4 regions of the Serratia sarumanii genome follow, and region 1 is predicted to be linked to each of the others. Evidence: predicted binding sites of a transcription regulator. Region 1 holds the regulator's gene; each other region holds the start of a gene.
The links. The regulator CRP, encoded in region 1, controls carbon source genes, mostly activating them, when cyclic AMP is high. The targets are predictions, from matches to a motif close to ATGTGANNNNNNTCACAT.

Region 1 (7,459 bases):
ATGCCGCGCGGCCAGTTCCGCGCCGGGCAGGAAGAAATTTAGTGGCGATCGGTTCTATGACTGACGGAAAAAATCAGGTAACAATGGGGCATTGCAAACCAGCGCGCGCCATTTTTTCCCGAGATAGAGAGCGTCAACAAGAGCCACAATAATCCCCTGACGCCGGCGCATTCAACACGGAGTGACAACCACCATGTCTGCCAAACATCCCGTTATCGCGGTGACCGGTTCCAGCGGCGCCGGCACCACCACCACCAGCGTGGCGTTCCGCAAAATATTCCAACAACTCAACATCCGCGCCGCCGAGCTGGAGGGCGACAGCTTCCACCGCTACACCCGGCCGGAAATGGACGCGGCGATCCGCAAGGCGCGCGATCTGGGCAGACACATCAGCTATTTCGGCCCCGAGGCCAACGACTTCGGCCTGCTGCAGCAGAGCTTCATCGACTACGGCAAGAACGGCACCGGCCGCTCGCGCAAGTATCTGCATACCTACGACGAAGCGGTGCCCTACAATCAGGTGCCGGGCACCTTCACCCCGTGGGAACCGCTGCCGGCGCCGACCGACGTGCTGTTTTACGAGGGGCTGCACGGCGGTGTGGTCACCGAGCACCATGACGTGGCCAAGCACGTCGACCTGCTGGTCGGCGTGGTGCCGATCGTCAACCTGGAGTGGATCCAGAAACTGATCCGCGATACCGGCGAGCGCGGCCACTCCCGCGAAGCGGTAATGGATTCGGTGGTGCGTTCGATGGAAGACTACATCAACTACATCACGCCGCAGTTCTCGCGCACCCACATCAACTTCCAGCGCGTGCCGACGGTGGACACCTCCAACCCGTTCGCCGCCAAGGCGATTCCCTCACTGGACGAAAGCTTCGTGGTGATCCACTTCCGCGGGCTGGATCAAATTGACTTCCCCTATTTGCTGGCGATGCTGCAAGGCTCGTTTATCTCGCACATCAATACGTTAGTGGTGCCGGGCGGCAAGATGGGGCTGGCGATGGAACTGATCATGGCGCCGCTGGTGCAGCGGTTGCTGGAAGGCAAGAAGATCGAATAAACGCGTTGAGCGCGGCGCCGGGCCGCGCTCCGCCTCGATTACGCCGGTTGGCGGATCTCGAAGCTGTGGGTTACCGTGGCGGCCTTGTTGAGCATCAGCGCCACCGAGCAATATTTCTCCGCCGACAGGCTCACCGCTCGCTCGACGATCTTGTCGGTCAGGTCCTGGCCGGTAACGATGAAATGCAGGTTGATATGGGTGAACAACCGCGGAGCTTCTTCGCGGCGCTCGGAGGTCAGCTTCACCTCGCAGTCGCGCACGTCGTTGCGCCCTTTTTGCAGGATGGACACCACGTCGATCGCGCTGCAGCCGCCCACCGACATCAGCACCATCTCCATCGGGCTGGGTGCTTTATCGCCGGCGTTGCCGTCCATCAGCACCTGGTGGCCGGAGGCCGATTCACCCAAAAACGTTAACCCTTCCACCCATTTAACTCTTGCCTGCATTCTGGTCACTCCGGTTGATTTCTTAAAATCAGAGTACGCTTTCGCATAGAAACAGGCAACGTAACCTGATGCTAATCATGCTGAAGCGAGACAACACGAGACACCCGCCTTACTCTGTGCTACAAACAGAGCCGCAATAAATCTTTCCGGGACACTGAATTTCAGGGAAACGCCCAGAGAAAGGCTCCTTTACCGGTATGTTAACAGAATGTAGCTTGCAGCGCTTACGGCAAGTTAATATGCTAGAGCGACAGCGTATTTTTATGACACGCCTCAAAACTTGCCGGTAGCCCTCGCTCATGACTGTGGCTACAGGCGGGTTTTACAGGGAACTCTGACCCCTGTGACACAAGGCAGCGATAACAACAGAGGATAACAGCGAATGGTTCTCGGCAAACCGCAAACAGACCCTACTCTCGAATGGTTCCTGTCTCATTGCCATATCCACAAATATCCATCGAAGAGTACGCTGATTCACCAAGGTGAAAAGGCCGAAACGCTTTACTACATCGTGAAAGGCTCCGTCGCGGTGCTGATCAAGGATGAAGAAGGTAAAGAGATGATCCTGTCCTACCTCAACCAGGGGGATTTCATCGGCGAGCTCGGATTGTTCGAAGAAGGCCAGGAGCGCAGCGCCTGGGTTCGCGCGAAAACCGCCTGTGAAGTGGCCGAAATCTCCTACAAGAAATTCCGCCAGCTGATCCAGGTGAACCCGGACATCCTGATGCGTCTGTCCGCCCAAATGGCGAGCCGCCTGCAGGTCACCTCCGAAAAAGTGGGCAACCTCGCCTTCCTGGACGTTACCGGCCGCATCGCGCAAACCCTGCTGAATCTGGCGAAGCAACCCGACGCCATGACTCACCCGGACGGCATGCAGATCAAGATCACCCGCCAGGAGATCGGCCAGATCGTCGGCTGCTCGCGCGAAACCGTTGGCCGTATTCTGAAAATGCTGGAAGATCAAAACCTGATTTCCGCCCACGGCAAAACCATTGTCGTCTACGGCACCCGTTAATCCCTGAAGAAACGGCGCAATCTGCGCCGTTTTTTTTATCTGCTCTCTGCCATGTGGCGCCGCCTGATCTACCACCCGGAAATCAACTACGCACTGCGACAAACGCTGGTGTTGTGCCTGCCGGTGCTGTTCGGCCTGCTGATAGGCCAGCTGCAGCTCGGCCTGATGTTCTCTCTGGTGCCCGCCTGCTGCAATATCGCCGGTCTGGACACGCCGCATAAGCGCTTCTTTAAACGGCTGGTGGTTGGCGGCTCGCTGTTCGCCTTCAGCAGCGTGCTGCTGCAACAGGCACTGCTGTGGCACGTGCCGCTGCCGGCGCTGATGCTGGGCCTGGCGCTGCTGCTCGGCGTCACCGGTGAAATCAGCCCGCTGCACGCCCGGCTGTTGCCGGCGGCGCTGGTGGCCGCCATCTTCGCCCTCAGCACGGCCGGCACGGTGCCCATCTGGCAGGCGCCGCTGCTGTACGCCATCGGCACCGTCTGGTACGGCTTATTCACCTGGTTCTGGTTCAAGCTGTGGAAAGAGCAGCCGATGCGCGAGACCCTGAGCCAGCTCTACCTGGAACTGGCGGACTATTTCGAAGCCAAATACTCGCTGCTGACCCAGCACACCGATCCGCAAACCGCGCTGCCGCCGCTGCTGGTGCGCCAGCAAAAGGTGATGGATCTGATCAGCCTGTTGTACCAACAGCTTAATTTCCTGCCGCACGCCAACAACCTCGAGCAAAAGCGCCTGCAGCGCGCCTTTCAGGTGGCGATGGATCTGCAGGAGCACATCACCGTCAGCCTGCATCTGCCGGAGGAGGTGCAAAAACTGGTGGAGCAGAGCCAGGCCGAAGCGATCATTCGCCGCAACGCTCAGGTGATCGCCGGCCGGCTGCGCGTAGTGGCGCACGATATTCTCTATCATCAACATTCGAAGCGCTTCTCCATGGCCCACGAGCTGGCGGCGCTGGAAAAAATGGCGGCGCAGCATCCCGATAACCCGGTCGGCCAGTTTTGTTATTACCACTTCAGCCGCATCGCCCGCCTGCTGCGCACCCAGCATCCGCTATACCGCCGCGACCTGATGTCCGGCCAGCACCGCCTGCCGTTTTGGCCGGCGCTGGCCAGCTATCTGTCGTTCAAGTCCACCGCCCTGCGCAACGCCGCGCGGCTGGGCGTGACGCTGGCAGTCGGCAGCAGCCTGGGTGCGGTGTTCAATCTGCCGAAGCCTTACTGGATCCTGCTCACCATCATGCTGGTGAGCCAAAACGGGTATAACGCCACCCGGGTGCGTATTCAGCACCGTGCGCTGGGCACGATTGCCGGGCTTTTGCTGGCGGCCGGGCTGCTGCAGCTGCAGTTGCCGGAAGGCGAAACGCTGAGCATCATGTTGGTGATCACGCTGCTGGCCTACCTGGTTTCGCGCAAGAACTACGGGCTGTCGGTGATTGGCTTTACGGTCACGGCGGTTTACACCCTGCAGCTGCTGGCGCTGAACGGCTCGCATTTTCTGGTGCCGCGCCTGATCGATACGCTGATCGGCTGCGTGTTGGCGTTCGGCGGCACCATTTGGCTATGGCCGCAGTGGCAAAGCGGGCTGCTGCGCAAGAATGCCCATCAGGCGCTGGAGCACGATCAAACCGCGCTGCGGTTGATGCTGGAACAGCCGGAACCGGACGCCACCGCGTTGGCCTATACCCGCATGCAGGTCAACCAGGCGCACAATGCGCTATTCACCTCGCTCAATCAGGCGATGCAGGAGCCGGGGTTCGCGTCGGACTATCTGGCGGACATGCGGCTGTGGGTCACGCATAGCCAGTTCATCGTCGAGCACCTGAACGCCATGACCATTCTGGCGCGCGAACACTACATGCTGACGCCAAAACTGGCGGAAGCGTATCTGCAGGCCTGTGAAATCGCGCTGCAAAGCTGCCAACAGCGGTTGGAATACGACGGCCCGAGCAGCGGCAACAGCGGCATCATGCAGCCGCCGGATCTGCATCCGGAGATGCCCGTTACCGAGATGGAGCGCCATCTGCGGCGCATTCTGTCGCACCTGAGCGTGATGCACACCATTTCTTCGCTGGCCTGGCGCCAGCGCCCGCACCACGGCATTTGGCTCAAGCGCAAACTGCGCGATCAATAAGGGCGCGGCATGCCGCGCCCCGTTATATGCCGCGCGGGCGTCAGGCGTTGATCACATCCTGCACCGCCAGCTCGAACAGCGCCATGCCGGCCTCGATATCCTGCAGCTCCACCACCAGTGACGGCGCGAAACGAATCACGTTCGGCCCGGCATTGAGGATCATCAACCCGCGCGCGGCGGCGGCGGTGAGGAAGTCGCGCGCTCTGCCGTGATAATGCGGCGTCAGCTCGGCGCCAATCAGCAGCCCCATGCCGCGAATCGCGGTGAAAATACCGTATTTATCGCCGATATGCTGCAAAGCCTGCACATACAGCGCATGACGCTGCTCGATGCCGCTCAGCACCTCCGGCGTATTGATCACGTCCAGCGCCGCCTCCGCCACCGCGCAGGCCAGCGGGTTGCCGCCGTAGGTGGTGCCGTGGGTGCCCACCTGCATCACCGACGCAATGTCTTCGGTGGTCAGCATGGCGCTGACCGGGAAACCGCCGCCCAGCGCCTTGGCGGTGGTGAGAATGTCCGGCGTCACGCCATAATGCATATAGGCGAACAGTTTGCCGCTGCGCCCCATGCCGCTTTGCACTTCGTCGAACACCAGCAGCGCCTGATGTTGGTCGCACAGCTCGCGCACGCCTTTGAGGAAGCCGGCATCGACCGGCGTAATGCCGCCCTCGCCCTGAATCGGTTCCATCACCACCGCGCAGGTGTGGTCGTCCATCACCGCCTTCACCGCCGCCAAATCGTTGAACGGCACGTGCACGATGTCGGCCGGCTTCGGCCCGAACCCGTCGGAATATTTGGCCTGCCCGCCCACCGACACGGTGAACAGCGTGCGGCCGTGAAACGCGTTATAGAAGGCGATGATTTTGGTTTTGTAGGGGCTGTGGCGGGTGATGGCGTAATGACGCGCCAGTTTGAACGCCGCCTCGTTGGCCTCTGCGCCGGAGTTGGCGAAGAACACCCGATCGGCGAAGGTGGCGTCGATCAGTTTGCTCGCCAGGCGCAGCGCAGGCTCATTGGTGAAGACGTTGCTGGTATGCCACAGGGTTTCGCCTTGGCGTTTGAGCGCCTCGACCAGCGCCGGATGGCAGTGCCCCAGCGCCGTCACCGCGATGCCGCCGGAAAAATCGATGTACTCTTTTCCCTGTTGATCCCAGACCCGGCTGCCTTGGCCGCGCACCGGCACAAACTGGGCAGGTGCATAAACAGGCAGGATCACCTGGTCAAAGGTGCTGCGGCTCACTGCGGATTTTTCAGTCATTTTCGGCTCCACCCTGAAGGTTTTTCAGCGCTATCGTAATGTCATATTGAAAACATAATCACGAAATATGCATAAAAAACCAATCAAGCGCAAACGCAAAACGCCTGGCGGGCAAAAAAAACGCATCGGGATTAACGCTGGAGGAAATTATCCAGCAGCTGATGGCCCTGCTCGCTGAGCACGCTTTCCGGATGGAACTGCACGCCTTCCAGCGCCAAAGTGCGGTGGCGGATGCCCATAATCTCGTCGCACACGCCGTCGCGTTCGCTCCAGGCGGTCACTTCAAAACAGTCCGGCAGCGTATCGGCCTTCAGCACCAGCGAGTGGTAGCGGGTCACGGTCAGCGGATCGCTCAGGCCGCGAAACACGCCGACGCCCAGGTGACGAATCGCCGAGGTTTTGCCGTGCATCACCGCGCGGGCGCGCACCACCTCGGCGCCGAACGCCTGCCCCAGCGCCTGGTGCCCCAGGCACACGCCGAGGATCGGCAGTTTGCCGGCGAAATGACGAATGGCGGCCAGCGAGATACCCGCTTCGTTCGGGGTGCAGGGGCCAGGGGAAATCACCAGATGCTGCGGCGCCAGCCGCTCGATATCGGCCAGCTGCAGCTCATCGTTGCGCTTCACCAGCACCTCGGCGCCCAATTCGCAGAAGTACTGGTAAAGGTTATAGGTAAAGGAGTCGTAGTTATCGATCAGCAGCAGCATGTTAGGTCCGGCAGAGAAAAATGCCGCCACAGTGTACTGATTTAACCCGCCGCTGCCGACGATAATTTCCGCTTACTTTTTACGGCCGCCGGTGATCGAGCCCAGCACGCCGCGCAGGATCTGGCGGCCGAGATCGCGCGCCATGCTCTTGGCGGCGGTCTGGACAATGCCGTCGCGCTTGCCGCCGCGCGGGCCGGTGGAACCGAACAACAGCTCGCTCAAGCCGTCCATCAGGCCGCCGCCCGCCTGCTGTTGTTGCTGTTGCGCCTGCGGTTGCTGCCCCTGCTGCGGGGTGCCGACGGTGGCAAAACCGCCCGACGACAGCTTCTCGTAGGCGGACTCGCTGTCGATCATATCCTCATAGCGGCCATACAGCGGCGACTTGTTGATCGCACTGTTCAGCCCTTCCGCGCCGAGCATGCCCATTTTGGATTCCGGCGCGATCACCATCGCCCGCTCCACCACGTTCGGCCGGCCCTTCTCGTCGAGGAATGACACCAGCGCTTCACCCACGCCCAGCTCGGTGATCGCCGTTTCGGCATCGAAGGCCGGATTGGCGCGCAGGGTTTGCGCCGCCGTCTTCACCGCCTTCTGATCGCGCGGCGTGAAGGCGCGCAGCGCATGCTGCACGCGGTTACCCAGCTGGCCCAGCACGCTGTCCGGGATGTCCAGCGGGTTCTGGGTGACAAAGTAAATGCCGACGCCTTTGGAGCGGATCAGGCGCACCACCTGTTCGATCTTGGTCAGCAGCGCCGCCGGCGCGTCGTTGAACAGCAGGTGCGCCTCATCGAAGAAGAACACCAGCTTCGGCTGTTCAGGGTCGCCCACTTCCGGCAGGTG
Region 2 (7,459 bases), 2.0 Mb from region 1:
CACAGGGTTTGCGTGGCGCTGAGGAACCAGAAGGTCGGGTAAATCAGGATCAGTGCTGCAAAGATTGAGAACAGCAGCGGCCTTTTGTAGTTCTGCACCCGATCGACGTAACGGCCTGCGCAATAGACGGCGATGATCTGTACCACAGAGGCAATACAGCTGAACAGGTAGGCGGTCGGGCCGGCGATGTGATAGGTCTGCATCATGTAGGTCGGCATATACAGCAGCACCACGTAGACCATCACGGTGCCGGACATGATGATCAATACGCCCAGCAACAGATCTTTGGCATGATTGCTCACCAGATCCCATACCGGATTCAGCGGCGGCCGCGCGTGAGCCGGCGCCTCTCCAGTGTAGGTCTCTTCCAGATGTTTGCGAATATAGATGCCGACGGGAATGATCAACAAACCGATGATGAACGGCACGCGCCAGCCCCAGGCATACAGTGCCTGCTCCGGCAGAAAATAGGTGAGCGCCAGGCCTAAAGAGGCGCCAAGCAGGGCGCTGATGCCCTGGCTTATCGCCTGCCAGCTGACGAAGAAGCCGCGTTGGTTGGCCCCTGCCGACTCCAGCAGCAGCGTGGTGGCCGAGCCCACTTCACCGCCGGCGGCAAACCCCTGAATCAGGCGGCCAACCACGATCAGCACCGGCGCCAGAACGCCGATTTGCGCATGGGTGGGCGCGAAGGCGATCAGCGCGGTGCCGACGCCCATCAGCACGATGGTCATCAGCATGGCGGCCTTGCGGCCGACCCGATCGGCATAGGCACCCAGCACCATGCTGCCCAGCGGGCGCATGATAAAGCCGACGCCGAACACCGCCACCGACATCAACAAGGAGCCGTAGGCGCTGTCGCTGGGAAAATAGAGTTTGCCGATAATGGCGGCAAAGAAGCTGTAGACGGTGAAGTCGAAAATCTCCAGGCCGTTGCCCAGGCTGGCGCCGACAATGACTTTGTAATTTACCGCGCCCTTCCCCGCCGTTTGGCTTTTGGGCAATGCGTTTTCAGCAGTGTTCATCGTTGTCTCTCGCGATAGGTGGACGGTGTGTTGTTATTATTTTCTGGCCGGGGTGGTGTTATCCGGGGCGGCGATAACCGAGCCCCGAAACGCCAACAAAACGGCAACGTCACGTTTACATATACTTGTATGTACAATCATATGCAATATGAGAGTAGTTAGCGGGATAACGGTGGTTTGATTTTCACATCTTTCTGTATTTAATTGTTTTTATTTGATTTTCTCTTCAGCTGGAACGAATGTGCCATGTCGATTTAGTGAGCTGTAACGCATTAATCCTCTAAAAAACCTTGGTAATTAAGAAGGCGGTCACAAAATGTCGCGTATAGCAGAATGTGTGGCGATAGTCGGAAAAAACTAGAATTAAATAGAGACGTGTTGGCTGTATTAATGATTTTCATAAGGTGAACAGATACGATTTATTCGTGCCTGGGGCGGTTCTGGGGAGAATAAATGTCATTTTTAAGTTTAATTAATATATTTGGCGAATTGGTTTCAAATATTGTACGGCTTGCTGCGTGAAATCTCGCCGTGAATTTTATCGGTATTATTCAACCCAGCTATGACTCATCCGTCGTCACCGCTCAAAATGTCACCAAAACTTCCCGCGATCTCTTAACCCCGTTGTGGCATAATGCGCGCCAAATCACATTCCCTATGTATAAAGAGCGAGCGCTGTGTTAAGCACCAACAACATCACCATGCAGTTCGGCAGCAAGCCGTTGTTTGAAAACATCTCTGTTAAATTCGGCGGCGGCAACCGTTATGGCCTGATCGGCGCCAACGGCTGCGGCAAGTCCACCTTTATGAAAATCCTCGGCGGCGATTTGGCGCCGACCGGCGGCAACGTGTTCCTCGATCCGAACGAGCGCCTGGGTAAACTGCGTCAGGATCAGTTCGCCTTCGAACAGTACAGCGTGCTGGACACCGTGATCATGGGCCACACCGAGCTGTGGGCGGTGAAGGAAGAGCGCGACCGCATCTACGCCATGGCGGAGATGAGCGAAGAAGACGGCTATAAAGTGGCCGACCTGGAAGTCGCCTACGGCGAGATGGACGGTTACACCGCCGAAGCGCGCGCCGGCGAACTGCTGCTTGGCGTCGGCATTCCGGTGGAACAGCACTATGGCCCGATGAGCGAAATCGCGCCGGGCTGGAAGCTGCGCGTGTTGCTGGCGCAGGCGCTGTTCTCCGATCCGGAAATCCTGCTGCTCGACGAACCGACCAACAACCTGGACATCGATACCATTCGCTGGCTGGAGCAGGTGCTGAACGAACGCAACAGCACCATGATCATCATCTCGCACGACCGTCACTTCCTGAACATGGTCTGCACCCACATGGCGGATCTGGATTACGGCGAACTGCGCGTTTATCCGGGCAACTACGACGAATACATGACCGCCGCCACCCAGGCGCGTGAACGTCTGCTGGCCGACAACGCCAAGAAGAAGGCGCAGATCAACGAGCTGCAATCGTTCGTCAGCCGTTTCAGCGCCAACGCCTCCAAATCCAAGCAGGCCACCTCGCGCGCCCGCCAGATCGACAAGATCCAGCTGGAAGAAGTGAAGGCCTCCAGCCGCCAGAACCCGTTCATCCGTTTCGATCAGGACAAGAAGCTGTTCCGTAACGCGCTGGAAGTGGAAGCGCTCACCAAGGGCTTCGACAACGGCCCGCTGTTCAGCAAGCTGAACCTGATGGTGGAAGTGGGTGAGAAGGTTGCGGTGCTGGGCGCCAACGGCATCGGTAAAACCACCCTGCTGAAAACGCTGGTGGGCGACGCGCAGCCGGACAGCGGCAGCGTGAAGTGGTCGGAAAACGCCCGTATCGGTTACTACGCGCAGGATCACGAATACGAGTTTGACGATACCCTGACCGTGTTCGACTGGATGAGCCAGTGGAAGCAGGAAAAAGACGATGAGCAGGCGGTGCGCAGCGTGTTGGGCCGTTTACTGTTCAGCCAGGACGACATCAAGAAGAAAGTGAAGGTGCTGTCCGGCGGTGAGAAGGGCCGCATGTTGTTCGGCAAGCTGATGATGCAGCGCCCGAATATTCTGGTGATGGACGAACCGACCAACCACCTGGATATGGAATCCATTGAATCGCTGAACATGGCGCTGGAGATGTACGAAGGCACGCTGATCTTCGTCTCCCACGACCGTGAGTTCGTCAGTTCGCTGGCGACGCGCATTCTGGAAATCACCCCGAACAAGGTGATCGACTTTACCGGCAACTACGAAGACTATCTGCGCAGCCAGGGCATCGTGTAACCCTCGCGGCAACGCATCAGGGCGGGAATTATCCCGCCCTTTTTTTATCCGTCATTCCCCGCCGCACACCTCGCAGTGCGGATCCTTCGGCAGTTTCATCTCGCGGAACTGCATGCTCATCGCATCGAACATCAACAGCTTGCCGCGCAGCGGCTGACCATAGTCGGCCAGCAGCTTGATGGCCTCCATCGCCTGCAGGGTGCCGATAGTGCCGACCAGCGGCGCCATCACGCCCGCTTCGACGCAGGTGAGGGCGCTGTCGCCGAACAGCCGGCTCAGGCAGCGGTAGCAGGGCTCGCCCGGCTGATAGGTGAACACGCTGAGCTGGCCTTCCATGCGGATCGCCGCGCCGGAAACCAGCGGCCTCTGCTGCGCGTGGCACAGGCGGTTCAGGGCATCGCGCGCCGCCACGTTGTCGGTGCAGTCCAGCACCAGATCGCAGGCGGCGATCTCTGCCGCGACCGCGTCATCTTCCAAACGGCAGTCGATCGCGTCGATGCGGATATGCGGGTTGATGGCGTTCAGTTCCCGCTTGGCGGAAGCGACCTTGCTCTGGCCGATGCGATCGTCGCGGTGCAGGATCTGGCGCTGCAGGTTGGAGAGCGAGACGGTGTCGAAATCCACCAGCACCAGATGGCCGACGCCGGCCGCTGCCAGATATGGCGCGGCGGCGCAGCCCAGCCCGCCCAGCCCGGCGATCAGCACGCGGGCGGCCTTCAGCTTCTCCTGGCCGTCGAAGTCAAAGCCGCGCAGCACGATCTGGCGGTTGTAGCGCAGCGCTTCGGCGTCGGTCAATTCCGGCAGCATGCTCAGCTCCTCAGCAGGGCGTTGAACGGCTCGATCTCCACCGTTTCGCCTACCGCCACCGAACCGCGTTCGCGCTCCAGCACGATGAAGCAGTTGCCCTGGCTGTAAGAGCTGAAGACGTGCGAGCCCTGGTGGCCGGTGGTGCTGACCTCCAGTTCGCCCGCGGCGTTGCTGCTGAACACGCCGCGCTGGAAATCGAGGCGGCCCGGCGATTTCTTCAGCGGGGTCAGCGCCCGTGCGCGCAGGCGCGGCGGCAGGCGCCAGTCGCTGTGGCCGGCCAGCTTCGCCAGCAGCGGTTGCACCAGTTGGTAGAAGGTCAGGGCGGCGGAAACCGGGTTGCCCGGCAGGCCGCAGAACCAGGCGTGGCCCAGCTTGCCGAAGGCGAAGGGTTTGCCGGGTTTGATCGCCAGCTTCCAGAAGCTGACCTGGCCCAGTTCGTCGAGCATTTGTTTGGTGTAGTCGGCCTCGCCGACCGAGACGCCGCCGCTGCTGATGACCACGTCGGCCTGGCTGTCCGCCCGTTCGAAAGCGGCGCGCAGCGCATCGCGATCGTCGCGGATAATGCCGAGATCGAGCACCTCGCAGCCCATCTGCTCCAGCATCAGGCGCACCGCGAAGCGGTTGGTGTCGTAGATTTGGCCCGCCTGCAGCGGCTGGCCGACCGGCTGCAGTTCGTCGCCGGTGGAGAACACCGCCACCTTCAGCTTACGCATCACCTGCACCTCGGCGACGCCAAGCGAAGCCAGCAGCGGCAGCTGTGCGGCGCCCAGCTTCACGCCGGCCGGCAACACGCTCGCGCCGCGGCGAATGTCTTCACCCGCCAGACGGATATTCTGGCCGGCTTCAACCGGCGCGGAAAAACGCACGCCCTGGTCGCTCACCTCGGCCTGCTCCTGCATCACTACCGCGTCCGCCCCGGCCGGGATCGGCGCGCCGGTCATGATGCGCACGCAGCTGTTGGTCGGCCATTGGCCGTCGAACGGCGCACCGGCGAAGGCCTTACCGGCGACCGGCAGCGGCGCATTGGCCGCCAGATCGGCGAGGCGCAGCGCATAGCCGTCCATCGCCGAGTTGGCGAACGGCGGCACGTCGAGCGGTGAGACCACTGGCGCGGCGGTGATGCGGCCGGCGGCGGCGGTCAGGGCGACGGATTCGGTCTGCTGCAGTGGGGCGATCTGCCCGAGCATTTTTTCCAGCGCTTGCTCCAGGGAAATGAGATCGGAAGTATGGCAATGATCCATAAAGGGAACTCCGTAATCAGGGGGGCGCTAAAATAGCGACAAAGTGCGGGTATTATGGCAGAGAACGCCGGGGGGGAGAACGGGTTATGCCCGCCATCTTTCGCACTGCGGTGATGGGGCGATCGGGTATAAACTGCGTAAAACAGAGGAGAATCATGATGCATAAACAGGTTATCGACTTCTGGTTCGACGAGATCGAACCGATCATGTGGTTCAAAAAGGACGACGATTTCGATCGTCTGCTGCACAGTCGTTTCGGCGAAATCTGGCGCGCGGCGGCGGCGGGGGAATTGGCGCACTGGCGCGACACCATCGAGGGGCGCCTGGCGGAGGTGATCGTGCTCGATCAGTTCAGCCGCAACCTGTTCCGCGGCACGCCGCAGTCGTTCGCCTGCGACGGCATGGCGCTGATCCTGGCGCAGGAGGCGATCCGCAGCGGCGAGTGCGAACGGCTGAGCCGCGAGCAGCGCGGTTTCCTTTATCTGCCGTTCATGCATTCGGAATCGCCGCTGATCCACCAGCAGGCGCTGGTGCTGTACACCGAGCTCAATAACGGCGACCAGCTGGAGTTCGAGCTTCGGCACAAGGCGATCATCGATCGTTTCGGCCGCTACCCGCATCGCAATGCGATATTGGGGCGCACCAGCACGCCGGAAGAAGAGGCTTTTTTACAGCAGCCCGGATCGGGTTTTTAATCTCGGATCATCTGCGCCCGGCCGGGGAAAAAACAGCAGGCCGGGCGCCGCAATAAGCGTTATTCAGCGCGAACGTTTATTTCCTTACGCCATGCCGCTATTTCCGCACGCGGAATTACCAATAATCTCGGCCGTACGATCGGCGGTTTACGGCTTTTTATAACCTGCTGTTTTTATTCCAATAAGCTATTTCAAGGTGCGAAACGGTCTAAGCGGACTACGCTAAAAGCGGGACGTGGACGTTATGCTGTACTTCCACTGTAGGACTAAATAGAGTCGAAAAAGACTGAATAATAATGATACCGCGCTCAGCTTATTCGCTGCGCAACGGCGGGATTAACACAGGGTGTCAGGCAAATGAGCAAACCAGTGATTGCCATTCATGGCGGCGCGGGCGCAATTACCCGGGCGGCGCTGAGTGCGGAAAAAGAACGGCAGTATATCCAGGCGCTGTCCGAGATCGTGACCGCCGGGCAGGCGATACTGGCGCAGGGCGGCAGCGCGCTGGACGCGGTGACCGAAGCGGTGCGGCTGCTCGAAGAGTGCCCGCTGTTCAACGCCGGCAAAGGCTCGGTGTTTACCCATCAGGGCACTCACGAACTGGACGCCTGCGTGATGGACGGCCGCACCTGCGATGCCGGCGCCGTCGCCGGCGTCAGCCGCATCCGCAACCCGGTGCTGGCGGCGCGCGCGGTGCTGGAAAACAGCGAACACGTGCTGTTTGCCGCCGAAGGCGCCGAGAAGTTTGCCGCCGCCCACGGCCTGGAAATGGTTACCCCTGACTTCTTCTTTACCCAAGAACGTTTCGATCAGCTGCACCGCGCCCAGGCGGAGCAGGGCCGGGTATTGCTCGATCACGACGGCGCGGCGCAGGCCGGCGATCCGCTCGATCCCGATCGCAAATTCGGCACCGTCGGCGCGGTGGCGCTGGATGCGCTGGGCAACCTCGCCGCCGCCACTTCGACCGGCGGCATGACCAACAAGCAGGCCGGGCGGGTAGGCGACACGCCGATTATCGGCGCCGGCTGCTATGCCAACAATGCCACCGTGGCGGTTTCCAGCACCGGCACCGGCGAAATCTTCATGCGCGGCGTGGCGGCCTATGACGTCTCCGCCCTGATCGAATACGGCGATCTGAGCCTGCAGGCGGCCAGCGATCGGGTGGTGATGGAGAAGCTGCCGGCCCTCGGTGGCAGCGGCGGCATGATCGCCGTCGATCGCCACGGCAATATCGCGCTGCCGTTCAACTGCGAGGGGATGTATCGCGGTTTTGGCTATGTCGGCGATGCGCCGTCCGTCGGGATTTACCGCTAAGCGTTCACCGGGAGGGTGCATGACCGACGTTTTACTTCGACCCGCCGCCAGCGGCGGGCCGTCATTGCCGCCGCAGCGGGTGCTGACGGTGCGCGATCTGAGCATCAGCT
Region 3 (7,459 bases), 830 kb from region 1:
GTGATCGAGTCCTTCCTGGATAAAGGCCGTGGCCCTGTGGCTACCGTGCTGGTTCAGGAAGGTACGCTGAACAAGGGCGACATCGTTCTGTGCGGCTTCGAATACGGCCGTGTGCGTGCGATGCGCGACGAATTGGGCCGTGACGTGACCTCTGCCGGTCCGTCTATTCCTGTGGAAATCCTGGGTCTGTCCAGCGTGCCTGCAGCGGGTGACGAAGCGACCGTGGTGCGTGACGAGAAGAAAGCGCGTGAAGTGGCGCTGTACCGTCAGGGCAAGTTCCGCGAAGTCAAACTGGCGCGTCAGCAGAAGTCCAAGCTGGAAAACATGTTCGCCAACATGACCGACGGCGAAGTGTCCGAGCTGAACATCGTACTGAAGTCCGACGTACAGGGTTCTTGCGAAGCGATCAGCGACTCGCTGCTGAAACTCTCCACCGACGAAGTGAAGGTGAAGATTGTCGGCTCCGGCGTAGGTGGCATCACCGAAACCGACGCGACGCTGGCTGCGGCTTCCAACGCCATCATCCTGGGCTTCAACGTGCGTGCCGACGCTTCTGCGCGCCGCGTGATCGAAGCGGAAAGCCTGGATCTGCGTTACTACTCCGTGATCTATAACCTGATCGACGAAGTGAAGCAGGCGATGAGCGGTATGCTGGCGCCGGAATACAAGCAGCAGATCATCGGCCTGGCCGAAGTGCGTGACGTGTTCAAATCGCCTAAGTTCGGCGCTATCGCCGGCTGTATGGTTACCGAAGGGACCATCAAGCGTCACAACCCAATCCGCGTACTGCGCGACAACGTGGTTATCTATGAAGGCGAGCTGGAATCCCTGCGTCGCTTCAAAGATGACGTTAACGAAGTCCGTAACGGCATGGAATGTGGTATCGGCGTTAAGAACTATAACGACGTGCGCGTCGGCGACATGATCGAAGTGTTCGAAATCATTGAGATCCAACGCTCCATCGCTTAACGATTGCACATCTGCTTATATCTGTTTACGGGGGGCCTTGTGCCCCCCGATTTGTCTGGAGAATCCAAAATGGCAAAAGAATTCAGCCGCGGCCAACGCGTGGCGCAAGAGATGCAGAAAGAGATTGCGATCATTCTGCAGCGTGAAGTGAAAGATCCGCGCGTCGGCATGGCGACCGTTTCCGGCGTAGAAGTGTCCCGCGACCTGGCGTATGCCAAGGTTTACGTCACCTTTCTGAACGTACTGACCGAGAACCACGATCCGGATCTGGTCACCAACGGCATTAAAGCGTTGCAGGACGCTTCCGGTTACATCCGCACCCTGCTGGGCAAAGCGATGCGCCTGCGCGTGGTGCCGGAGCTGACCTTCGCTTACGACAACTCCCTGGTGGAAGGCATGCGCATGTCCAACCTGGTGACCAACGTGGTGAAGAACGACGCCGAGCGCCGTTCCGCCTCAGGTGATGACAAGGAGGATTAATGAGTCGCCCTCGTCGCCGCGGCCGTGATATCCACGGCGTGCTGTTGCTGGACAAGCCGCAGGGTTTGTCGTCCAACGATGCGCTGCAAAAAGTAAAACGCCTGTACAACGCCAACCGGGCGGGCCATACCGGCGCGCTCGATCCGCTGGCGACCGGCATGCTGCCTATCTGCCTGGGCGAAGCGACCAAGTTTTCGCAATATCTGCTCGATTCCGACAAGCGCTATCGGGTGATCGCCAAGCTGGGGCAGCGTACCGATACCTCCGACGCCGACGGCCAGATCGTGCAGGAGCGCCCGGTGAACTTCACCCAGGCGCAGCTCGACGCGGCGCTGGACACCTTCCGCGGCGATATCCAGCAGGTACCGTCGATGTATTCGGCGCTGAAATACCAGGGCAAGAAACTCTACGAGTATGCGCGCCAGGGCATTGAAGTGCCGCGCGAAGCGCGCAGCATCACGGTGTACGAGCTGCAGTTTATCCGTTGGGAAGGGGATGAGCTGGAGCTGGAGATCCACTGCTCGAAAGGCACCTACATCCGCACCATCACCGACGATCTCGGCGAGCTGCTGGGCTGCGGCGCGCACGTGATCTATCTGCGCCGCCTGCAGGTGGCGACTTATCCGATCGCGCGCATGGTGACGCTGGAACAGCTGAACGCTTTGCTGGCTCAGGCGCAGGAACAGGCGATCGCGCCCGGCGAGCTGCTCGATCCGCTGCTGATGCCGATGGACAGCCCGGTTGAGAACTATCCGGAAGTGAATTTGCTGCCGGTGGTGGCGGGCTACGTCAAGCAGGGGCAACCGGTGCAAGTGGCCGGCGCGCCGGCTTCTGGCCTGGTGCGTATCACCGAGGGTGAAGAGCGAAAATTCATCGGCGTTGGTGACATCGCCGAGGACGGTCGCGTGGCGCCGCGCCGCCTGGTGGTCGAGCATTTCGACTGACGGCGGGGCTCTGCGTCGCCTTGCGATCGCACTGCGCTAAGAGTAGAATGGCGCAGCTTATGCATTGGGTTGCTGAATTAGAGATCGGCGCCTGTTTTTATTATCTATAATCTGGAGTATTACAATGTCTCTAAGTGTTGAAGCTAAAGCTCAAATCGTAGCTGATTTCGGTCGTGGTACTAACGACAGCGGTTCTACCGAAGTTCAGGTTGCCCTGCTGACTGCGCAGATCAACCATCTGCAAGGCCACTTCTCCGAGCACAAAAAAGATCACCACAGCCGTCGTGGTCTGCTGCGTATGGTTTCTCAGCGTCGTAAGCTGCTGGACTACCTGAAGCGTAAAGATGTAGCACGTTACACCAGCCTGATCGAGCGTCTGGGTCTGCGTCGCTAATCTAGCAAGTTTCAGTGGAAAGGGGCCTATTTTGGCCCCTTTCTTCTAGGAAGCATAAGCAAATCAGGTTAATGTATTACTGATGTTTCCAAACAGGTTCTTCCGTTACAGAGGTTCGCGCGGCTAATGAGAGGCTTTATCTCCCGCCTGAGATAAGGATTGTCATTAGTCGCGAGGATGTAGTGAGAAGGCAAATCGAGTCACAGGCGTGTCGAGTCGTCAATGCGATTGCGCGCCGCTAATCAAGGATATAATTTTGCTGACACCGATCATTCGCAAATTCCAGTATGGCCAGCATACCGTCACCATCGAAACCGGTATGATGGCGCGTCAGGCCACCGCCGCCGTTATGGTGAGCATGGATGACACCGCCGTCTTCGTTACCGTCGTTGGCCAGAAAAAAGCCAAGCCGGGCCAGAGCTTCTTCCCGCTGACCGTTAACTACCAAGAGCGTACCTACGCCGCCGGCCGCATCCCGGGCAGCTTCTTCCGTCGCGAAGGCCGTCCGAGCGAAGGCGAGACCCTGACTTCTCGTCTGATCGACCGTCCGATCCGTCCACTGTTCCCGGACAACTTCCTGAACGAAGTTCAGGTGATCGCGACCGTGGTTTCCGTTAACCCGCAGGTGAACCCGGACATCGTTGCGATGATCGGTGCTTCCGCAGCCCTGAGCCTGTCCGGTATTCCGTTCAACGGCCCAATCGGCGCCGCGCGCGTGGGTTACATCAACGATCAGTACGTGCTGAACCCGACGACCGATGAGCTGAAAGAAAGCCGTCTGGATCTGGTGGTTGCCGGTACCGCCGGCGCGGTGCTGATGGTGGAATCCGAAGCGGACGTGCTGAGCGAAGATCAGATGCTGGGCGCCGTGGTGTTCGGCCACGACCAGCAGCAAGTGGTTATCGAAAACATCAACGCGCTGGTTGCCGAAGCCGGCAAACCGAAGTGGGATTGGCAGGCGCCTGCGGTCAACGAAGCGCTGCAAGCGCGCGTGGCTGAATTGGCCGAAGCTCGCCTGGGCGACGCTTACCACATCACCGAAAAACAAGAGCGTTACGCTCAGGTTGACGCGATCAAAGACAGCGTTGTTGAAACCCTGCTGGCGCAGGACGAAACGCTGGACGCCGGCGAAATCCAGGACATCCTGGGCAACCTGGAGAAAAACGTGGTGCGCAGCCGCGTACTGCGTGGCGAGCCGCGTATCGACGGCCGTGAAAAAGACATGATCCGTGGCCTGGACGTGCGCACCGGCGTACTGCCGCGCACCCACGGTTCCGCGCTGTTCACCCGTGGCGAAACTCAGGCGCTGGTTACCGCGACCCTGGGCACCGCGCGCGATGCGCAGAACCTGGACGAGCTGATGGGCGAGAAGACCGACAGCTTCCTGTTCCACTACAACTTCCCTCCGTACTCCGTGGGCGAAACCGGCATGGTCGGTTCTCCTAAGCGTCGTGAAATCGGTCACGGTCGCCTGGCGAAACGCGGCGTATTGGCTATGATGCCTAAACCGGAAGATTTCCCGTACACGGTTCGCGTGGTGTCTGAAATCACCGAATCCAACGGTTCTTCTTCCATGGCTTCCGTGTGCGGCGCGTCTCTGGCGCTGATGGACGCCGGTGTGCCAATCAAGGCTGCCGTTGCGGGTATCGCGATGGGCCTGGTGAAAGAAGCCGACAACTTTGTGGTTCTGTCCGACATTCTGGGTGACGAAGATCACCTGGGCGACATGGACTTCAAAGTGGCCGGTAGCCGCGACGGTATCACCGCGCTGCAGATGGACATCAAAATCGAAGGCATCACCCGCGAAATCATGCAGGTGGCTCTGAACCAGGCCAAGGGCGCGCGTCTGCACATCTTGGGCGTGATGGAACAGGCTATCAGCACCCCGCGCGGCGATATCTCCGAATTCGCACCGCGTATTCATACTATCCGCATCAACCCGGATAAGATTAAAGACGTGATCGGTAAGGGCGGTTCCGTTATCCGCGCGCTGACCGAAGAGACTGGCACTACCATCGAAATCGAAGATGATGGTACAGTTAAAATCGCTGCGACCGACGGGGAGAAGGCGAAATTCGCTATCCGTCGTATCGAAGAGATCACGGCAGAGATCGAAGTGGGCCGTATCTACCAGGGTAAAGTGACCCGTATCGTTGATTTCGGCGCATTCGTCGCTATCGGCGGTGGTAAAGAAGGTCTGGTACACATTTCTCAGATCGCCGACAAGCGCGTCGAGAAAGTGACCGACTATCTGCAGATGGGTCAGGAAGTGCCGGTTAAGGTACTGGAAGTTGACCGTCAGGGCCGCGTGCGTCTGAGCATCAAAGAAGCGATGGCGCCGGAAGCGGGTTCACCTGCGCCTGAAGCAGAATAACTGTATAGATAGTTTTACAGCTCCCCGCCACGGGGTTGGGAGCTGTTCGTATCGCGCGGGTAGGATGCCCGCGTTTTAGCAAACGGAGGACAGGACGTTCATCCAATGTTTGTCTTCGGGAGTGGGAAATGAAGCCTTTCTTGCGCTGGTGTTACGTTGCGACAGCACTCATGCTGGCAGGATGCAGCAACCATGATTGGCGTAAAGACGAAGTTTTGGCAATCCCGTTGCAGCCAACGTTGCAGCAGGAAGTGATCCTGGCGCGCATGGAACAAATTCTTGCCAGCCGGGCACTGACGGACGACGAACGCGCACAGCTTTTATATGAGCGCGGTGTGCTGTATGATAGCCTCGGGTTACGTGCATTAGCGCGCAATGATTTCTCGCAGGCGCTGGCGATACGTCCCGACATGCCGGAAGTTTTCAACTACCTGGGCATTTACTTAACGCAGGCAGGCAATTTTGATGCTGCCTATGAAGCGTTTGATTCTGTACTAGAGCTTGATCCAACTTACAATTACGCGCGTTTAAACCGGGGCATCGCACTGTATTATGGCGGCCGCTTCCCGTTGGCGCAGGATGATCTGCAGGCGTTTTATCAAGACGACCCAAACGATCCCTTCCGTTCGTTATGGCTGTATCTGGTGGAGCGAGAAATCGATCCCAAGAAGGCCGAGGTAGCGCTTCAGCAGCGCTATGACAAAGCGGACAGAGGGCAATGGGGATGGAATATTGTCGAATTCTACCTGGGCAAGATCAGCGAAAAAACGCTGATGGAACGCCTCAAGGCAGATGCAACGGATAACACTTCGCTCGCTGAGCATCTCAGTGAAACTGACTTCTATTTGGGTAAACACTACCTGAGTCTGGGGGACAAGGACACCGCTTCGGCGCTGTTCAAACTGACGGTGGCTAACAACGTTCACAACTTCGTTGAGCACCGCTATGCATTGTTGGAATTGGCGCTTTTGGGCCAAGAGCAAGACGACCTATCGGAATCGGACCAGCAATAGCTGACGAACACCTATCAGCCTGATGAACATTGGTTTTTAACCAAAGTTATCGCCTTCACGGGCGAGGGCTTTTTTGTTCGTTTTATAATCTAATTTGAGCCGGTTCACACTTTTCAATGAAAATGACTGAAAATTTTCTCGACGAGTTATGTAGACTGGCTGCCATTATTAATGAGGCACGTGTACATGACGACTGAGTTTGAAACCTCTTTTGCTGATCTGGGGCTGTCTGCTCCAATCATTTCCGCCCTGAACGATCTGGGCTATGAAAAACCATCTCCGATCCAGGCTGAGTGTATTCCTCACCTGTTGAACGGCCGCGACGTGCTGGGCATGGCACAGACCGGTAGTGGTAAAACTGCAGCGTTCTCGCTGCCGCTGCTGCACAACCTGCAGGCAGACCTGAAAGCACCTCAGATCCTGGTGCTGGCACCGACCCGCGAACTGGCGGTTCAGGTTGCCGAAGCGATGACCGATTTCTCCAAACACATGAACGGCGTCAACGTGGTAGCCCTGTACGGCGGCCAGCGTTACGACGTGCAGCTGCGCGCTCTGCGCCAGGGCCCGCAAATCGTTGTGGGTACCCCAGGCCGCCTGCTGGACCACCTGAAACGCGGCACCCTGAACCTCTCTAACCTGAGCGGTCTGGTGCTGGATGAAGCCGACGAAATGCTGCGCATGGGCTTTATCGAAGACGTAGAAACCATCATGGCTGAGATCCCGGCTGAACATCAGACCGCGCTGTTCTCTGCCACCATGCCGGAAGCGATCCGTCGCATCACCCGCCGCTTCATGAAAGAGCCGCAGGAAGTGCGCATCCAATCCAGCGTGACCACCCGTCCGGACATCAGCCAGAGCTACTGGTCGGTGTACGGCATGCGTAAAAACGAAGCGCTGGTGCGTTTCCTGGAAGCTGAAGACTTTGACGCGGCGATCATCTTCGTCCGTACCAAGAACGCGACCCTGGAAGTGGCCGAAGCGCTGGAGCGCAGTGGTTACAGCAGCGCCGCGCTGAACGGCGACATGAACCAGGCGCTGCGTGAGCAGACCCTGGAGCGCCTGAAAGACGGTCGTCTAGATATCCTGATCGCGACCGACGTTGCGGCCCGTGGCCTGGACGTTGAGCGCATCAGCCTGGTTGTCAACTATGACATCCCGATGGACTCCGAGTCTTACGTTCACCGTATCGGCCGTACCGGTCGTGCGGGCCGCGCCGGCCGCGCGCTGCTGTTCGTGGAAAACCGCGAACGCCGCCTGCTGCGCAACATTGAACGCACCATGAAGC
Region 4 (7,459 bases), 1.1 Mb from region 1:
TTCTTCGCCCTCCGGTAGCGTCAAGGCTTCACGCACCGTCGCCAGCGTCTGTTCGGCCCGCAGATAGGGGCTGACCAGCACGCGTTCAATATCCACAGACTTGGTGTTCAACCAGGCCGCCATCTGACGGGACTCGTCGCGGCCGCACAGGGTAAGGGGCCTTACCGCATCGCTGGCTGCCTCGAGCGCCGCCTCTCCGTGACGCATAATCAAAACTTGCATATTGCACCGCTGTTGTTGACAAAGTAACGCTATACAGAAACGCCGTGCGTGCTGTACCGCCGAGTTTTACAACCCAAAGCCAAAGCTTTAAAACGATAACGCGCCGTCTCTTTATGGCGGCCGGGCATTTTGCCTGAAAGTTTGCCTAAAGAAAACGCTGTTTTTTACAGCAATCCTCCCCGGGCAAACCTCGATTGCTCACAGAACAATCAATTCAACGGGTTAAATTTTAACCTTTCCGCCATGAAATTTATTGATGGCGGTCAAGCTAACTTACCGCTGCCGCAGCCTCGCTGTACAGCCTCACCGGCTGACGCTGTTGCAAGGAGTGATGGCGATCACAACGCGGCCCTGTTGCAACTATAGTGCAAATCGGGCCGCCCTGCGTTCAGCTCCCCAGCGGGTAAAAGCGCTCGCCCTGCTGCGCCATGCGCTGCAGGCGTTCGCACGGGGCGAAATGCTCGCCGTGCTGCTGACGCAGGTAGTCCAGCGTCTTCACCACTTTCTCGGCGCCAAGCTCGTCCATATAGCGGAACGGGCCGCCGAGGAACGGCGGGAAGCCGATGCCGAACACCGCGCCGATGTCGCCGTCGCGCGCGCTGCGGATCACGCCTTCGTCCAGGCAGCGTGCCGCTTCGTTCAGCATCATCATCACGCAGCGCTGAGCGACGCTCGCCGGCAGCATGTGCGCCTTCGGCGTGACGCCGAGCAGCGTATACAATGAGGTATCCGCACGTTTGCGCCGCTGCCGCTGCTGCCCTTCGCTCGGGTAGAGATAGAAGCCGCGGCCGTTCTTGCGCCCTTTGCGCCCGTCTTTCAGCACCGCATCGAACGCGGCAGGCGCGGCGAAGCGCGGCCCCAGCGCCTCGACCAGCACGGGAATGATCTTGGTGCCGACGTCGATGCCCACTTCATCCAGCAGGGTGATCGGGCCGACCGGGAAACCGAAGTCCACCAGCGCCTTGTCCAGCGACTCAATCGGCTCGCCTTCCAGCAGGCAGCGCGCCGCTTCGTTGATGTACGGCGCCAGGATGCGGTTGACATAAAAACCGGCGCTGTCACCCACCACGATGGCGGTTTTACCCTGCTTGTGCGCCAGCGCCACGGTGGTGGCGATGGTCTCTTCGCTGGTGCCGGCATGCGGGATCACTTCCACCAGCGGCATCTTGTCCACCGGGCTGAAGTAGTGCAGGCCGATCACCTGCTGCGGCCGCTGGGCCTGTTCGGCGATGCGGCCGATAGGCAGCGAGGAAGTATTGGAGGCGAACACGGTATGCGGCGCGCAGTTGGCTTCTACCTCGGCCACCATCTGCTGCTTCAGCGCCAGATCTTCGAACACCGCCTCGACCACGATATCCACCTGTTCAAAGCCGGTGTAATCGGTAGAGCCGGAGATCAGCATCATCTGCTTTTGCCGTTCCGCCGGGCGCATGCGCTTGCGGCGCACCCGCTTGCCGAGCACGTCCCAGCTGTATTTCAGCGCATGGTTGATACCGGTTTCATTGATGTCTTTGATGCGAACCGGCAATCCGCCGCGGGTGGCGGTGACGCAGGCGATGCCGCCGCCCATCAGGCCGCCGCCGAGAATGCCGACGCGATGCAGGGCGTGCGGCTGGGCATTGCCGCCCCGCTCCTTTTTCAGCGCGGTGGAAGCGAAGAACAGGCTGCGCAGCGCCGCCGACTGCGGCGTCATCGCCAGCTCGCCAAAGGCGCGCGCTTCAGCCTCATAGCCGCTGGCGCTGCCGTGATCTAGCCCGGTGCGCACCACCTGAATGATGCGCTCCGCCGCCGGGTAGTTGCCGTGGGTTTTCGCCAACGTTTTCTTGCGCACGATGCTGAACAGCAGACTTCTGCCCAGCGGGCCGTTGAGCAGGCGATCCTGCCACGGCAGCTCGCGCTGATGCTTCCAGCCCTGCTTCACTCGCTCGATGGCAGTCTGCAACAGAATCGACTGCGGCACGGCGTCGTCCACCAACCCCATGCGCAGCGCCTGGCGGGCGCGAATGTGCTTGCCGGTCAGGATCATGTCCAGCGCCTTGGCGGCGCCGACCAGGCGCGGCAGGCGCTGCGTGCCGCCGGAGCCCGGCAGCAGGCCCAGCTGCACTTCCGGCAGCCCGAGCGCGGTTTTGTCATCCAATGAACAGACGCGGCCGTGGCAGGCCAGCGCCAGCTCCAGGCCGCCGCCCAGGCAGGCGCCGTGAATGGCCGCCACTACCGGCACCGGGAACGCGGCGATCTGCGCCAGCGTGCTCTGCCCTTTCCTGGCCAGCGTTTCCGCCTCTTTGGCGCTGGTGCAGGCGGCAATCATAGTGATGTCGGCGCCGGCGATAAACGAGTCCGGCTTGCCGGAAACGATCACCAGCCCTTCCAGCGCGGTATGCTGCTGCGCCCGAATCAGCACGTCGTTGACCTGTTCGACGAACTCGGCCTTGAGCGTGTTCACCTTGTCGCCCGGCACGTCGATGGTGATCACGCCGATGTTGTCGGGGCGAATCGTCAGCTGAAAGGCCGACGGTTTGGCGCGCTGTTCATGCAATGCGTTTTCGAAGCTCATCATTCCACCTCCACGATCATCGCGGCCCCTAACCCGCCGGCGGCGCAGGCGGTGGTCAGGCCCAGCCCGCCGCCGCGGCGTTTCAGCTCATGCAGCGTCTGGGTGATCATGCGTGCGCCGGTGGCGGCGAACGGGTGGCCATAGGCGATGGAACCGCCCAAGACGTTGAATTTGTCCATGTCCACCTCGCCGATCGCCTGGCTGCGGCCAAGCTTCTCACGGGCGAACTCTTCGCTGGCGAACATCTTCAGGTTGGCCAGCGTTTGCGCAGCGAAGGCTTCATGCATGTCGATGAGCGTCAGATCGGCCAGACCGATGCCGGCGCGATCCAGCGCCAGCGGCGTAGCGTAGGAAGGCCCCAGCAGCATGTCTTCCCACACGTCGATGGCGGCGAAGGCGAAGCTGCGCAAATAGCCCAGCGGCTGCAGCCCCAGCTCTTTGGCGCGCGATTCGCTCATCATCAGCACCGCCGCCGCGCCGTCGGTCAGCGGCGTGCTGTTGGCCGCGGTGACGCTGCCATGCTTGCGATCGAACGCCGGCTTCAGCTTGGCGTAGGAAGCCAGGCTGGAATCTTTACGGATGTTGTTGTCTTCAGAAAGCTGCGCGCGGTAAGGCGGCACATAGGCGGTCATCACCTCGTCGCGCAGCCACCCTTCCCGCCAGGCCTTGGCCGCCAGCTCGTGGGAACGGTGCGCCAGCGCATCCTGCGCTTCACGGGTGATGCCGTGGCTCTTCGCCATCTGCTCGGCGGTATCGCCCATGCGCAGGCCGGTGGAATACTCCGCCACCGCCGGCGGCACCGGCATCAGATCGCGGAATTTCAGCCGGCTGAACAGTTTGAGGCGCTGCGACAGCGTGCGCGCCTTGTTGACGTCCACCAGCGTGCGCGCCAGCGCCTTGCTGACGCCGATCGGCAAGACGGAAGAAGAATCCGCCCCGCCGGCGATGCCGATGCTGATGCTGCCGGCCATGATGCTCTCCGCCACGTTGGCGATCGCCTGGAAGCTGGTGGCGCAGGCGCGCGACACGCTGTAGGCGTCGGTATGGACGCTCATGCCGGTGCCGAGCACGATTTCACGCGCGATGTTCGGCGCCTCGGGCATTTGCACCACCTGGCCGAACACCAGTTGTTCGATAAGCGCCGGATCGATGCCGCTGCGCGCCAACAGCTCGCTCACCGCCGTTTTCCCTAAATCCACCGCCGGAATGCCGTGATAGGCAGTCGCCTGTTTGGCAAAGGGGGTACGCAGTCCATTCACAATCGCAATGCGGTCACCATGACGGGTCACCAACGGCAGTGCCTTACTCATAAATGCTCCTGAAGAAAATAACGTCAGCGCAATGGGCAGAAAGAGGTCTGACCTGATGAGGTCATTGTTAACCAAACGGTTACATTTGGCAAACCGGCAGAGATCAAAACTGCGAGCAGGCGCACTTTCTATCGGGGGCGATGTGGGGAGAGCAATCCCCGGCGCGCGGCAGGCGGCTCCGGGGGTAAAGCGGGGATTAACGCAGGCCGAGCTGGAAGATCAGGGTTTCCGCCTGGCAGGCGAAGGTGAAATCGGCCTCCAACTGTACGCCGCCGTCAACCGGTTTAATGCTACTGCTGATGTCACAAGGGTCGGATTCTACCGCGCGCGCCTTTTCGCTCAGGGCGGCCAGCATCGCCTCCGCATCTTGTTGATTGCTGAACACCTGGCTGTAGGACGCGGTGCAATCGGTGTTATCCATCACGGTGCCGACATCCACACAGCAACACGCGGCGGTTTCCTGGGCGCTGCATTTATTAATTGCATCTGACATGATTGGTTCTCCTCAAAGGCCTCGGTTATCAGCCCAAATTGCCGTTTTACTCACCGGCACAAAGCCACAAAATTCTGCAGGTATTTTACGCTTCCACGCAGGCAATCACTAGCACTTACTTTTAATGGGTGTTTTAAGTGATGGAAATCACAAATAAAAATGAGCGCCTGCTAAGAAATGGTAAGAATTTTGTTATTTACCGCTGACGTTTTGTTAAGCAGATCTCTTTTTTGATATCAGGTTGGAAATATTTCAAAAACAAACTTGCAACATTTTCACAGGTCAGACCTATACTTCAGCCACTGGTCTGATTTGTCTGAACGATAACGGACCCTACAATCCCGCGCTCCTTGTTACCTCGTGTAACAATAGTTTAAATAATAAACACATAATGAGGTTTTGGTCATGAGCCAGAAAAACCTATTGACTAAATCAGCTCTCGCAGCTGCAGTGGCAATTATCTCTTCAAACGTGTCTGCCGCAGGATTCCAGCTGAATGAGTTCTCATCAGCTGGTTTAGGACGTTCGTATTCTGGCGAAGGCGCCATGGCGGATACGGCGGCCTCCGCAAGCCGCAACCCGGCGTTGCTGATGATGTATACCCGCCCGGAACTTTCTTTCGGCGCGGTCTTCATCGACCCGGACGTTGACATTACCGGTCAATCCCCTTCCGGCGCCAGTTTGGATTCGAAAAACATCGCGCCGACCGCCTGGGTGCCGAACCTGCATTATGTTCACCCGATTAACGATCAGTTCGCCGTAGGCGGCTCGGTCACCAGCAACTACGGTCTGGCGACAGAATTCAACGACGGCTATACCGCCGGCGCTTACGGCGGCAAGACCGATCTGACCACCCTCAACCTGAACCTCAGCGGCGCATATCGTCTGAATCAACACTTCAGCTTCGGTCTGGGCTTCGATGCGGTGTACGCCAAAGCCAAACTGGAACGTTACGCCGGTGAACTGCCGAAGCTCATCGCCGGTTCAGGCCAATTACCGCCGCAGCTAGCCGGCCCTGTTTCGCAGATCCCGGCAGATACCCAGATTTCGCACCTGAAAGGCGACGAATGGGGCTTCGGTTGGAACGCCGGTATTCTGTACGAAGTGGATGAAAACAACCGTTACGGCCTCACCTACCGCTCTGAAGTGAAAATCGACTTCGACGGCGACTACAAGAGCAGCCTGCCTTCAGCCTTCAACCCGCTGCTGGCCTCTCAAGGTCTTCCGTGGGGCACCAACGGCAACACCATTCCGGGTTCTCTGAGCCTGCACCTGCCGGAAATGTGGGAGCTGTCCGGTTACAACAAAGTGGCGCCGCAGTGGGCCATCCACTACAGCCTGGCCTACACCAGTTGGAGCCAGTTCCAGGAGCTGAGAGCCACCGGCAACAACGGCCAAACGCTGTTCGAGAAGCATGAAGGCTTCAAAGACGCTTACCGCATCGCGCTGGGTACCACCTACTTCTACGACGACAACTGGACCTTCCGTACCGGTATCGCCTTCGATGACAGCCCAGTGCCGGCACAGAACCGTTCGATTTCCATTCCGGATCAGGACCGTTTCTGGCTGAGTGCCGGTACTACCTATGCGTTCAACAAAGACGCGTCGGTCGACGTCGGCGTTTCCTACATGCACGGCCAGAAAGTCACCATCAAAGAAGGCCCTTACACCTTCAACTCTGAAGGTAAAGCCTGGCTGTACGGCGCCAACTTCAACTACCGCTTCTAATCTCGCCTGAGATGGATGCCAAAGCGCCCCGCGGGGCGCTTTTTCTTTGCCTGCCGCGTGCTGCCGGCATAAAAAACCCGCCTGCCGGCGGGTTTTTCATTGGCGTGACGCCCGTGATTACTGCGAGTCGATCTCGTCCAGTTCGCCCTGAATCGCCTTGGCGTTCGGGTTCTCTTCCGGCTTGAGCGAGCCGCCGTTGGCGATGAAATCGTGGCGCTGGAAGTAAGCTTCGCGCACCATGATGTAAGGATCGGAGGAGTTGCGCAGCAGGCCGTCGGAATCCAGCAGCTGGGCGCGGGTTTCGATCCCCTCGACCACCCATTTGCCCGCCGACATCCAGAAGGTGAGGTAGCTCAGCATCGGATACAGCGTATCCGCAAAGTCGCCGCCGTCTTCACGCAGGGTGAAGCTGCCGTAGCCCGGCAGCATCACGTACGGGCCGTAACCCACATCGTAATGCCCCAACGTGCTGCCGAAGCGGTTCGGCTCTTCGCGCGCCAGTTTCGGGTTGGCCATGCCGGCCACGTCGATCAGGCCGCCCATCCCGAGCAGGGTGTTCAGGAAGAAGCGGTTGAAGTGAATCATCCCGCGGTAAGGGTCGCCCTTGAGGAAGGCGTTGACCATGCTGGCCGGCTCTTCCAGGTTGGAGGTGAAGTTGCTGATGCCGTTACGCGCCGGCATCGGCACGTAGTCACGCCAGGCCACCGCGACCGGACGCAGGATATAGGGATCCAGGACGTTGTAGTTGAAGTCGAACATCGTCCGGTTGAATCCTTCCAGAGGATCGGAACGCCCTTGCGGATCGTTGTCTGGCGCGCTGGCACAGCCCACCAGTAATACCGTTGCGAATGCCACCCCAGTCAGGCGAAAGTTCATATTTTTCTCCATAAAAACACGTTCGGTCTTATTTTTCAGTGACCTGCTTGTTTATCTGAACGCTAACCTGCTCTTTACCGCTGAATGTCTGCAGCGAGCTTTCGCCGAACCAGTCCCCCGGCTGCGGCGTGGCCAATCCGTCCTGTGAGAGGCGCACACGCACCTGCACCTGATGCTGCGCCGAGAGCAGACGCTCGGGCATCATGGCGTTGCCGTCATCCAGTGAGAAAGACAGCGGAAAACGGCTCAGCGGCAATTGTTTTACCGCCACCGGCA

Region 2: a site for CRP is predicted at 1,657-1,674, ahead of SSARUM_RS07375 (ABC-F family ATPase). Genes of this name have one in related genera too.
Region 3: a site for CRP is predicted at 6,267-6,284, ahead of yrbN (protein YrbN). Genes of this name have one in related genera too.
Region 4: a site for CRP is predicted at 4,715-4,732, ahead of SSARUM_RS16770 (YfcZ/YiiS family protein). Genes of this name have one in related genera too.

What each region holds. Positions count from the first base shown of each region.
Region 1 covers NZ_CP124750.1:4,670,150-4,677,608, forward strand. The annotation lists gene SSARUM_RS22190 (YheU family protein) at 1-42, shown strand, start outside; gene SSARUM_RS22195 (phosphoribulokinase) at 194-1,063, shown strand; gene SSARUM_RS22200 (OsmC family protein) at 1,102-1,509, opposite strand; gene crp (cAMP-activated global transcriptional regulator CRP) at 1,892-2,524, shown strand; gene SSARUM_RS22210 (YccS/YhfK family putative transporter) at 2,576-4,654, shown strand; gene argD (bifunctional acetylornithine/succinyldiaminopimelate transaminase) at 4,695-5,912, opposite strand; gene SSARUM_RS22220 (aminodeoxychorismate synthase component II) at 6,044-6,619, opposite strand; gene SSARUM_RS22225 (helicase HerA-like domain-containing protein) at 6,692-7,459, opposite strand, start outside.
Region 2 covers NZ_CP124750.1:1,540,856-1,548,314, forward strand. The annotation lists gene SSARUM_RS07370 (MFS transporter) at 1-1,022, opposite strand, end outside; gene SSARUM_RS07375 (ABC-F family ATPase) at 1,700-3,292, shown strand; gene moeB (molybdopterin-synthase adenylyltransferase MoeB) at 3,344-4,099, opposite strand; gene moeA (molybdopterin molybdotransferase MoeA) at 4,102-5,340, opposite strand; gene SSARUM_RS07390 (DUF924 family protein) at 5,499-6,035, shown strand; gene SSARUM_RS07395 (isoaspartyl peptidase/L-asparaginase family protein) at 6,393-7,349, shown strand; gene SSARUM_RS07400 (dipeptide ABC transporter ATP-binding protein) at 7,369-7,459, shown strand, end outside.
Region 3 covers NZ_CP124750.1:417,901-425,359, forward strand. The annotation lists gene infB (translation initiation factor IF-2) at 1-969, shown strand, start outside; gene rbfA (30S ribosome-binding factor RbfA) at 1,039-1,449, shown strand; gene truB (tRNA pseudouridine(55) synthase TruB) at 1,449-2,393, shown strand; gene rpsO (30S ribosomal protein S15) at 2,518-2,787, shown strand; gene pnp (polyribonucleotide nucleotidyltransferase) at 3,044-5,161, shown strand; gene nlpI (lipoprotein NlpI) at 5,290-6,174, shown strand; gene yrbN (protein YrbN) at 6,297-6,371, shown strand; gene SSARUM_RS01960 (DEAD/DEAH family ATP-dependent RNA helicase) at 6,361-7,459, shown strand, end outside.
Region 4 covers NZ_CP124750.1:3,525,173-3,532,631, forward strand. The annotation lists gene sixA (phosphohistidine phosphatase SixA) at 1-222, opposite strand, end outside; gene fadJ (fatty acid oxidation complex subunit alpha FadJ) at 611-2,776, opposite strand; gene fadI (acetyl-CoA C-acyltransferase FadI) at 2,776-4,086, opposite strand; gene SSARUM_RS16770 (YfcZ/YiiS family protein) at 4,283-4,579, opposite strand; gene fadL (long-chain fatty acid transporter FadL) at 4,985-6,307, shown strand; gene mlaA (phospholipid-binding lipoprotein MlaA) at 6,425-7,183, opposite strand; gene ccmI (c-type cytochrome biogenesis protein CcmI) at 7,212-7,459, opposite strand, start outside.